One region of the Bacillus shivajii genome, then DNA from elsewhere that is predicted to be linked to it. Evidence: riboswitches for the same ligand, from Rfam matches in the RefSeq annotation. Region 1 holds a riboswitch; each other region holds the start of a gene.
The links. A riboswitch is a leader RNA that binds a small molecule or an ion and turns the genes downstream of it on or off. The one in region 1 is predicted to bind lysine.
Positions count from the first base shown of each region.

Region 1 (3,275 bases):
CAACAGGTCCGCCATAGAGTCTGTTGACAACAATTTTTAAGATGAGAATCGCAACAATAAATGCAACGATCGCTCCTAGTAATGAAACGAATAAACTTCCTGTAAAACCAAGGATAAGGAAACCGACAATTGCTATTCCACCGACAATTAGTGCATAAGGAAGCTGTGTTAACACGTGATCGATGTGATGGCTTCCTGCCCCAGTTGAAGAAAGAATCGTTGTATCAGAAATTGGTGAACAGTGGTCTCCAAAGATCGCACCTGCTAATACTGCTGCTAACACTGGTAACAATAAGTTTACATCTGTAACGATCGCCATTTGACCAGCAATCGGCAGCATAATACCAAATGTTCCCCAAGATGTTCCCGTAGAGAAAGCCATGAAACCAGCAATGATAAATAATAAAGCAGGTAAAAAGCCTAAGTTCATATTTCCATCAACTAACGTTGCTAAATATTCACCAGTGCCTAACTCACCAATAATCTCAATAATCGTCCAAGCGAAAATTAAAATATAAATCGCAGGAAGCATGGATTTAACTCCAGCCCAAAGACCAATTCCTAAATGTTTTACTGGTAATTGGCGTAAGAAGCTAATACCAATCGTTACAAGTAAACTAATGAGTCCACCGTAAAGTAGCGATGCAGCAACGTCTGTGTTTTCAAATGTTGCTAATAATCCCGCTTGACCTTCTGTGCCTTGGATTCCTGTAATAATCATAAAGAAGACTGTTGCAGCAATTAACGTTGCAATAGGCCAAATTAAATCGCCTGTACGTCCTTCTGTCACTGGCTTTGCATCATCACTTTCACCAGGTACTGGACCTTTATTTAAATCAACTAGCTCGCCTGTTTGCATTGCATGTAGTTCATGTTTACGCATTGGGCCAATATCTAATTTGAAATACGCAACAGCAAACACTAGTAAAATAGCAAATACTGCATAGAAGTTCATTGGTGCAATCAGCATAAATGCTTGTAACGCAGAGTAATCTGCTGTACTATCTGCTAAAATATCACCGATAATTGTAATAATGTACGCACCCCAGCTTGAAAGTGGCACAATGACACACATTGCCGCAGCCGTTGAGTCAACCGTATAAGCAAGCTTTGCACGAGAAACTCTGTGTCTGTCAGTAAACGGACGACTAACGTTACCTACTGTTAAACTATTAAAGTAATCGTCAATGAAGATGATAATTCCTAAAAACCCTGAAACGAACTGAGCGCCTACTCGTGTCTTTACTTTGCTTAATGCCCATTCACCAAAAGCACGACTTCCCCCAGTCATTGTAATTAGTGCGGCAATCATACCAAGCGTTAGTAAGAAAAGAATAATATAAAATTCCCAAGTGTTGATTCCGCCATCAGAAATAAAAATACCTGATACGATCGAAAAAATTTGTGAAAATGTCTCATTAATAAACTGCTCTTGATTTTGGTTTACCATGAGTGCCCCAACGATGATTCCGATTCCTAAAGAAAGTAATACACGTTTCGTTAGAATCACCATTAATAATGCCAAAATTGGTGGTAATAAAGATAAAATACCGTGTTCCATCTCTTCTTCCTCCTTAATTTTCTGCAAGCCTTCAATGTATTTTCATTTAAAGGCATGTTGTTTCTGTTCGACAATTGTTCAGTGTGAAGAAAGAGGAGAAATCTATAAAATGCTAGTGATAAGAGCTGACCTTAGTTTTAAGCAAAATAAAAAGGCAACAAAGGGAATTCTTTGTTACCTGAAACAATCAAGCAATTGATTTCCCCCACCACAATGATTAGTAGTCCTCCACTTCCACGATCGAAGTGACAGTGTTACATTTATTCAATGTAACCCCAGCTAAGCAGTCTTGGACGAGACTGTCTTGCTTCGGCAAAGCTCCCTTTCAGAAATGTTCTTCGTTCGTCCATTCTCCCATTTCCTACTCTTAAACTTTGCGCCTCTACCTCATCGGCTGCGATGAGGCGTACTATGTGTCATGTAATTGTCAAACTGAGATTGATTCTATCAAAGCTTTTGATAGAAAGCAACCGTATTTTATTAGTAAAATTGTTCCAAATAGCCTGAAAACTGAGTCATTATATAAAACATGTGAATAAAAGGATGAGTTTTGCAATTCTGAGCTTTTAATCGCAATGTCATTGTTTTCTTTTTTGCAGGTTTGTATATTTGTTCAACGCTTATGTCGTAATCGGGATAGCGAGTGGAACTGAACTTCGCAGGACGTTAACTGATACTCTAATTCAAAAGCGAGTGGCCAAAAACGAATCGACCATCTTTAAACTATTTTCAAGACAGACACCCATGCGAAGTTATTTTCGCTCCATGAAGTATGAAAATGAGTTCATTTTTAATTTTTTCAAAGTAAGTTTGGGAGCACGTTGCGAGGACTGTCTCTTCCTCTACAAGTATATTCTTTGAAGTGTATCCGTCCATCGGACAAAACGCCACGTCCTGTGGCATGCCCGGCATTAGAACGTCCTGTCCGTCGAGACAACTCACAGCTTATTCGACGAAGTCACCCTGGATCCAACGGGAAAAGCAACGAACAACACTACGCTGATTAAGCTATGAGCTGCGACGACGCATCCAGCTTCGTAGCAACAGCTAGTAGAGGAAGAAGCAACAAACACTGCTTCGTCGAGCCACTGAGAGCTGCGACGACGCATCCAGCTACGTTGCAACAGCTAGTAGAGGAAGAAGCAACAAACACAGCTTCGTCGAGCCACTGAGAGCTGCGACGACGCATCCAGCTTCGTAGCAACAGCTAGTAGAGGAAGAAGCAACAAACACTGCTTCGTCGAGCCACTGAGAGCTGCGACGACGCATCCAGCTTCGCAGCAACAGCTAGTAGAGGAAGAAGCAACATGTGCTTCCAAAAATACGATTTATTTTCAAGATAGAATCCTTTCCAAAAAAAACAGGAAACTGCAACTTTACAGTTTCCCGCTCCTAACATTCCAAGCATTATTATTTTCTACGTTCGTAAACAACGAATGTGTGTGCAAATTTATTTTTCTCATCAATTGTTCCTTCTTGCGACGAGACAACTTTCCATATGCTCTCATCAATCTTTGGAAAAAACGTATCTGCTTCGAACGTTTCATGAATCCATGTTATATAAAGGCGATCTGCAATTGGCATAAGCTGTTCATAAATCGTTGCACCACCAATCACAAAAAACTCTTCTGCTTCATCCACTAATGGTTTGACATCCTCGAATGCATGAATAACTTCAACATCATCAACATGGAAATCTGTACTTCTTGTTAAA
Region 1 covers NZ_CP084703.1:3,579,604-3,582,878, forward strand. Annotated here, with positions in the region: gene LGQ02_RS17315 (Na+/H+ antiporter NhaC family protein) at 1-1,561, opposite strand, end outside; lysine riboswitch at 1,775-1,954, opposite strand; gene LGQ02_RS17320 (dihydrofolate reductase) at 2,972-3,275, opposite strand, start outside.

Region 2 (3,275 bases), 1.9 Mb from region 1:
TGTGAAATGAATAAAGAAACACATTGCGTGTTTGGAAGTACACGCTACATCGGTTTCACTCCAGAGTACAAGTGCGACATCTGTTCATTCTTCACTTCGTTTGAAGTCACAGTGTCTTCTTTGCCGCGGGCACGGCTTCAGCTAAAACTTTGGAAAGAAAACACATTTCCTTCCAAAGTGGATCTTCACCTTGTGGCTCCTGCGATTACTCGTCGCAGCTCGAAGCTCTTCAAAGAAGTAATGCTCGATGCTGTTACCGCTAGAGTCTGCGTGTATTTCTACTGCTTCTAGTATCTATTATTGGAGCTAGACGTAACCACTAGCTAGAAATTTATCCACAAGCACGTATTTTATAATTTCCTAGACCATTACAAAAAAAGTGCCTGCACTTCATACCTTAAAGGTATGAAAAAAGTACAAGACACTAATTTTTTTCACATATATTATTTTAAGAGTTATTTACTATTGGGTCTTTTTTTTCCTTCAAACTATACCCACGTTCATTTTTTATAAGATCGGCGTATGTTTCACGTTCAATGACACATTGCTCTTCTCCGTTTTCTACGAAAACAACTGCAGGCTTTTGAATACGATTGTAATTACTGGCCATTGAATATCCGTAAGCTCCTGTAGATAATACAGCTAACATGTCACCTTGGTTTACCTTTGGCAAGTTAATATCCCAAATAAGCATGTCTCCACTTTCACAGCACTTACCTGCAACTGACACGGTCTCTTCATTCTTTTCATCCATTTTATTCGCTACAACAGCTTCATACTTTGCTTGGTATAAGGCTGGTCTAATATTATCTGTCATTCCACCATCAACAGATAAGTACGTACGAATTCCTGGAATTGTTTTTCTTGCGCCGATAGAGTAAAGTGTTGTTCCTGCTTCACCAACTAAAGCTCTGCCAGGCTCAATCCAAATTTCAGGTATCGGAAATCCAGATTTGAGACTTTCGTTCTTCACACTTTGAACCATCGCTTCTACATAATCACCTAATGGAAGAGGCTCATCCTCTTTAGTATAACGAATCCCAAAACCTCCTCCTAAGTTTAGTACTTCTGGAGTGAAGGAAAATTCGTCATGCCACTTCCGTAAACTCTCATATATCTCGTGAACAGCAGAAACAAAGCCATCTGTTTCAAAAATTTGTGAGCCAATATGAGAATGTACCCCTTTTAATGTTAAGAATTCATCTGATTGAATCATCTCAATTGCTTTTGCTGCTTGACCACTTTGAATATCAAACCCAAATTTTGAATCTTCTTGTCCAGTAGAAATATATTCATGTGTGTGTGCTTCAACACCTGGAGTAATTCGAATAAGAACATCCATTTTGCGTTTCATTGATTGTGTGACACCCATTAATAATGATAACTCGGTAAAATTATCTACGACAAAACAACCAACATTTTCTCGTACGGCCATTTCAATCTCCGGTAATGACTTGTTATTACCATGGAAGTGAATTCGCTCTGCTGGGAAGTTTGCTTCTAACGCTGTATATAACTCTCCACCTGAAACAACGTCTAAACTTAATCCAAGTTCATCAACAAGTTGAAACATTGCTACGCAGCTAAATGCCTTACTTGCATAGGCAACTTGGTAAGACATTCCGTTTCTTTCAAAAGCACCCTTAAATTGATTCGCACGATCACAAATATCCTTCACATCATATACATATAAAGGTGTACCATATTTTTGCACTAATTTTGTTGTATCTACATCACCGATCATTAAGTGACCTTGTTCGTTTACTCTACTTGTACCATATAAATTCATCATTCTACTCTCCTCGTTTTGTCCTTCTCCGCGGTCTCCCAGCTAATAAAAACAAAAAGGATAACGGAGCTCCGTTATCCTTGACACAACAATAAGTTATATTATCACGTGACCAACAGGATAGTGCTCCACTACATTCGTAGTGACAGTGCATTACTTATTCAGTAATACCCCAGTAATTTATAAGTTGGAGACTTATAAATACTTCGGCAAATTGACCTTTCAGTTATCATCGTCGCACTCCTAATACTCCGCTAACTTACTAATTCTCATTGCACCTCTACCTCCCGACGATAATAATCGAGGGATTATAAAACTGTTAGAGTAAACAATAGCACACCTATTTTATTCCTTCAAGTACTAATTCCCACCAGTTACCTACATTATATCAATTTATAAACAAGCTCCTTAACCTTACGAAGAATTGCTTTGTTTTATTGGGTCACCTGGCTGAACAATACTCGGCCTTCTTAGTTTAGAAGGAATCGCTTGACGAATTAATATATCCCAGAATGCTTTCGGATAAAAAGGTAAGAACGGCCACATATACGGAACGTCCAAAGATTTCACGATTACAAGTAGTAAGAATAAGACGGTCGTTGCAACAACAAACCCTGGGGCTTGGAAGAATAACACCGCAAATAGTAAAACAAATCGGTAAATCTTCAAGGCAATTCCCATTTCATAACTTGGAGTTGCAAACATACCAATCGCACCAACTGCAACATACAAAATAACCTCTGCACCAAACATTCCTACCTCAATCGCAATTTCACCAATTAACAACGCCGCAACTAAGCCTAATGCTGTGGCAAGTGGAGATGGTGTATGAATGGCGGCCATTCTTAATAATTCTATCCCAAGCTCTGCTAACAGTATTTGCGCAAAGATAGGAACGTTATAATCATCATCTTCCGGTCCTATAAATTGTAAGTTCTCAGGTAGTAATTCTGGTTGAATGACCATTAAAAACCATAACGGTAAAATAAATAGAGAAAAGATCATTCCCGAAAAACGAACCCAACGTAAAAAAGTGCCTACCATTGGAGCTTGTCTGTATTCTTCAGCATGTTGAACGTGATGGAAAAATGTTGTCGGTAAGATGATGACAGAAGGAGATGCGTCGACAAAAATAATCACGTGTCCTTCCATCAAATGAGTTGCAGCAACATCAGGCCTTTCTGTATACCTTACCATCGGAAAAGGATTGGCACCTTGTTTTACAATAAACTCTTCAACAAATTTATCACCCATCGTTAATGCGTCAATATCAATATTCTCCAACTCTTGTCGAACAATCTCTATTAAGTCAGGATCAGCAAGTCCATCAATGTAACTTATACTAATATCTGTTTTTGACCGACGTCCAACTCGCATAATTTCATTTCGTAGTCGTTCATCACGAATTCGTCGCCTAGTTAAACCGGTATTTTCAATAATATTTTCAGTATAACCATCCCTTGCTCCACGAACAACCTTTTCTGTA
Region 2 covers NZ_CP084703.1:1,670,650-1,673,924, reverse strand. Annotated here, with positions in the region: gene lysA (diaminopimelate decarboxylase) at 449-1,789, opposite strand; lysine riboswitch at 1,903-2,080, opposite strand; gene LGQ02_RS08135 (spore germination protein) at 2,204-3,275, opposite strand, start outside.
Region 2: linked by a shared signal. The riboswitch ahead of lysA (diaminopimelate decarboxylase) and the one ahead of LGQ02_RS17315 (Na+/H+ antiporter NhaC family protein) in region 1 are both predicted to bind lysine.

Region 3 (3,275 bases), 450 kb from region 1:
GTTCGAATGTCGAATGCAGTACATCAATTGCAGTAGCCATTTTCGCTTCTGGAACCACAACAGATACTTTAATTTCAGACGTACTAACCATTTTCACCTCGATCTCATGATCAGAAAGTGCCTGGAACATGTTTGCTGCAACCCCTGGATTCGAGACCATTCCTGAACCGACGATGGATACTTTTGCTAATGAGTCTTCATGGCGAATCCCTTGATAGCCAAGTTGTTCATGGTTATTTTCTAACAATTTAAGTGCTTCTGGTAATTCTTGTGTGTGTAATGAAAAAGAGACGTTCATTTCATTTTCACCAGTCATTTGTTGAATAATAATGTCTACGTCAATTCCAGATTCAGCTAGTAATGAGAAGACATCACTCATTGCGTGAAAACGATTTGGTAATCTTTCAATCGTAATTTTCGTAACTGCCCCTTCAAATGCTAAACCTCGTACGATTAAATTTTGTTCCATTGATACATCCTCCTCAACAATTGTACCTTCAACATCTTCCATACTTGAACGAACGATTAATGGAAGGCTATAATTTTTCGCAAACTCTACTGCTCTCGGATGCAATACACCTGCTCCGAGGTTTGCTAGCTCCAACATTTCATCATAAGAAATACTTTGCAATTGACGTGCATGTTTGGCTACTCGCGGGTCACATGTGTAAACTCCTGTCACATCTGTAAATATCGAGCAAGACTCCGCTTTTAAAGCTGCAGCAATTGCAACTGCCGTTGTGTCTGAACCACCACGTCCGAGTGTTGTGATTTCACCACTTTCTGACATGCCTTGGAAGCCGGCAACAATCACCACTTTACCTTCACCTAAGTATGTTTCAAGTCTTTCTGTATCAATATCTGTTATACGTGCATTTTGGTGCACAGGCTCGGTTTTTATACCTGCTTGCCATCCAGTTAATGATACTGCATCAATGCCCATTTCTTTTAGTGCCATCACCATTAACGAGATTGTTACTTGTTCACCTGTACTTAAGAGCATATCCATTTCTCTACGGTCAGGTGAGTCACTAATTTCATTTGCTAGTTGGACGAGTGTATCTGTTGATTTCCCCATCGCTGATACAACTGTAACAACGCGATTTCCTGCTTCGTGCTCACGTTTTACTCGTTCAGCTGCTCGTTTAATTTTCGTCACATCTCCAACAGATGTTCCGCCGAATTTTTGTACAATTGTTGCCAACGTCAATTCCTCCTCTTTTTTGTAAGGCTATGTTAAAGTCGTTTTTTATTTTGTACTTCGTTCTCGGTGGAGTAGCCACCTTTGCTCTTCACAAAGTCAAACATCGTTTAATCATACGATTTAACATTAACAAGCCTACTGTACATTCATTTGTGAGAAAAAGACCATCCGCACTTTTGCCTAACCCTGACACTTTGACGATGTTTACCGACAAAGTTTCTTGAGTAAGACAATAAAAAACGGCAGTAGGAAGGTTCCCACTGCCGAATACGACTTTTATCATTCTATCTTTCATCGAAAAGTCGCTCCGTGAGATAGTCCTCCATACAGGTTTATTACTGTATGACAGCCCTGTATTTATTCAATACAGATCCAAAAGATTACGGTTGAGAAGTAACCTTTTTCGGCGAAGTCCCCTTTCCTTTATGATCTGTGAACCTCAACATTCTCACATAAAGTACTGATGACCTTCGCACCTCTACCACCACTTCAAGAGCTGAAGTATGGAATTCAATTTTCAAACTTGATTAGTAGTGTAACAGAATAAATTTTGTAGAGCAATCATCATTTATTGGAAAAAATGTCCGTTTAGTTATACCTACGTCATCTTCACCAAGTTAGCTTATACATTGTCATTTTTATCTGCATTTATCTATTTCTTCCTACTAATATATACATTGCTATTGATGGAAATCGATCAAGATTGCTTCACTTATGATTCATTCTCTTCTTGAATTTTCTTCAACAAGGCTTCAGCCGCAGGCTTTGGTATACCTGCTTCTCTTATTTCATTATAGGTTGCTTCTTTCAACCTTTTTAATGAACCAAATTGCTTGAGGAGACTGCGCTTACGTTTTTCCCCGATACCATCAACTTCATCTAGAATTGTACTAAACATCGTTTTCTTTCGGACATTACGGTGGAACGTAATTGCAAAACGATGTACTTCATCTTGGATACGTTGTAATAAATAAAAACCTTGACTCGTTTTTTTCAATTGGACAGGTTCTGCTGGATCACCGATCATCAACTGTGACGTTCGGTGTTTATCATCCTTCACAAGTCCACAAACTGGTATTGCTAATCCTAATTCATCTTCTAGAACACTTTGAGCAGCCGAGATTTGTCCTTTACCTCCGTCAATGACGACAAGGTCAGGTAGTGGTTGTTCTTCTTTTAATAGTCGTGCATACCGTCTGCGAACAACTTCTCTCATCGACTCATAATCATCTGGTCCTTCGACTGTTTTCACTTTATATTTTCGGTAGTTTTTCTTATCTGGTTTCCCATCAATAAAAGAAACCATCGCTGAAACTGGGTCGACACCTTGAATATTGGAATTATCAAATGCTTCGATTCTATGGGGGGTGTCAATATTTAATGCTTTACCAAGGTCCTCAACAGCAATCACTGTTTTTTGTTCATCTCGTTCAATAAGATCGAATTTTTCTTTTAGTGCAATTTTTGCATTTTTGTTCGCCAGCTCTACAAGCTCTTTCTTTTGACCTCGTATTGGTTTGTAGGTTTTGACCTTTAAAAACTCCGCTACAATTTTCTCATCGATTTCTTTAGGGACAAAGATTTCTTTCGGCTTTTTATGCTGATCATCAAGGTAAAATTGACCGATAAATGTATAAAAGTCGTCCTCAGGTTCCTGATACATTGGAAATAATGAAACATCCCGCTCAATGAGTTTTCCTTGGCGAACGAAAAACACTTGAATACACATCCACCCTTTATCGTAATAAAAACCGAACACATCACGATCAATTTCATCAGTGATCGTCATTTTTTGTTTTTCCATAACAGCTTCAATGTGTTGGACTTGATCTCGAAGCTCTTTTGCTCGTTCAAAATTAAGGTCTTCAGAAGCTTGGAGCATTTTTTCAGTCAATTCTTGCTTAATTTCTTTATGACCTCCTCCAAGGAAACGAGTAATTTCTTGGACGAGTTCTTTATTTTTTTCTTCAGTCACTTCAAACTCACAAGGAGCCAAGCATTGTCCGATATGATAGTACAAGCAAACACGATCTGGTAATGTGCGACATTTTCTTAATGGGTAAAGTCGGTC
Region 3 covers NZ_CP084703.1:3,131,251-3,134,525, forward strand. Annotated here, with positions in the region: gene LGQ02_RS15235 (aspartate kinase) at 1-1,204, opposite strand, end outside; gene LGQ02_RS15240 (hypothetical protein) at 1,293-1,499, opposite strand; lysine riboswitch at 1,512-1,693, opposite strand; gene uvrC (excinuclease ABC subunit UvrC) at 1,917-3,275, opposite strand, start outside.
Region 3: linked by a shared signal. The riboswitch ahead of LGQ02_RS15240 (hypothetical protein) and the one ahead of LGQ02_RS17315 (Na+/H+ antiporter NhaC family protein) in region 1 are both predicted to bind lysine.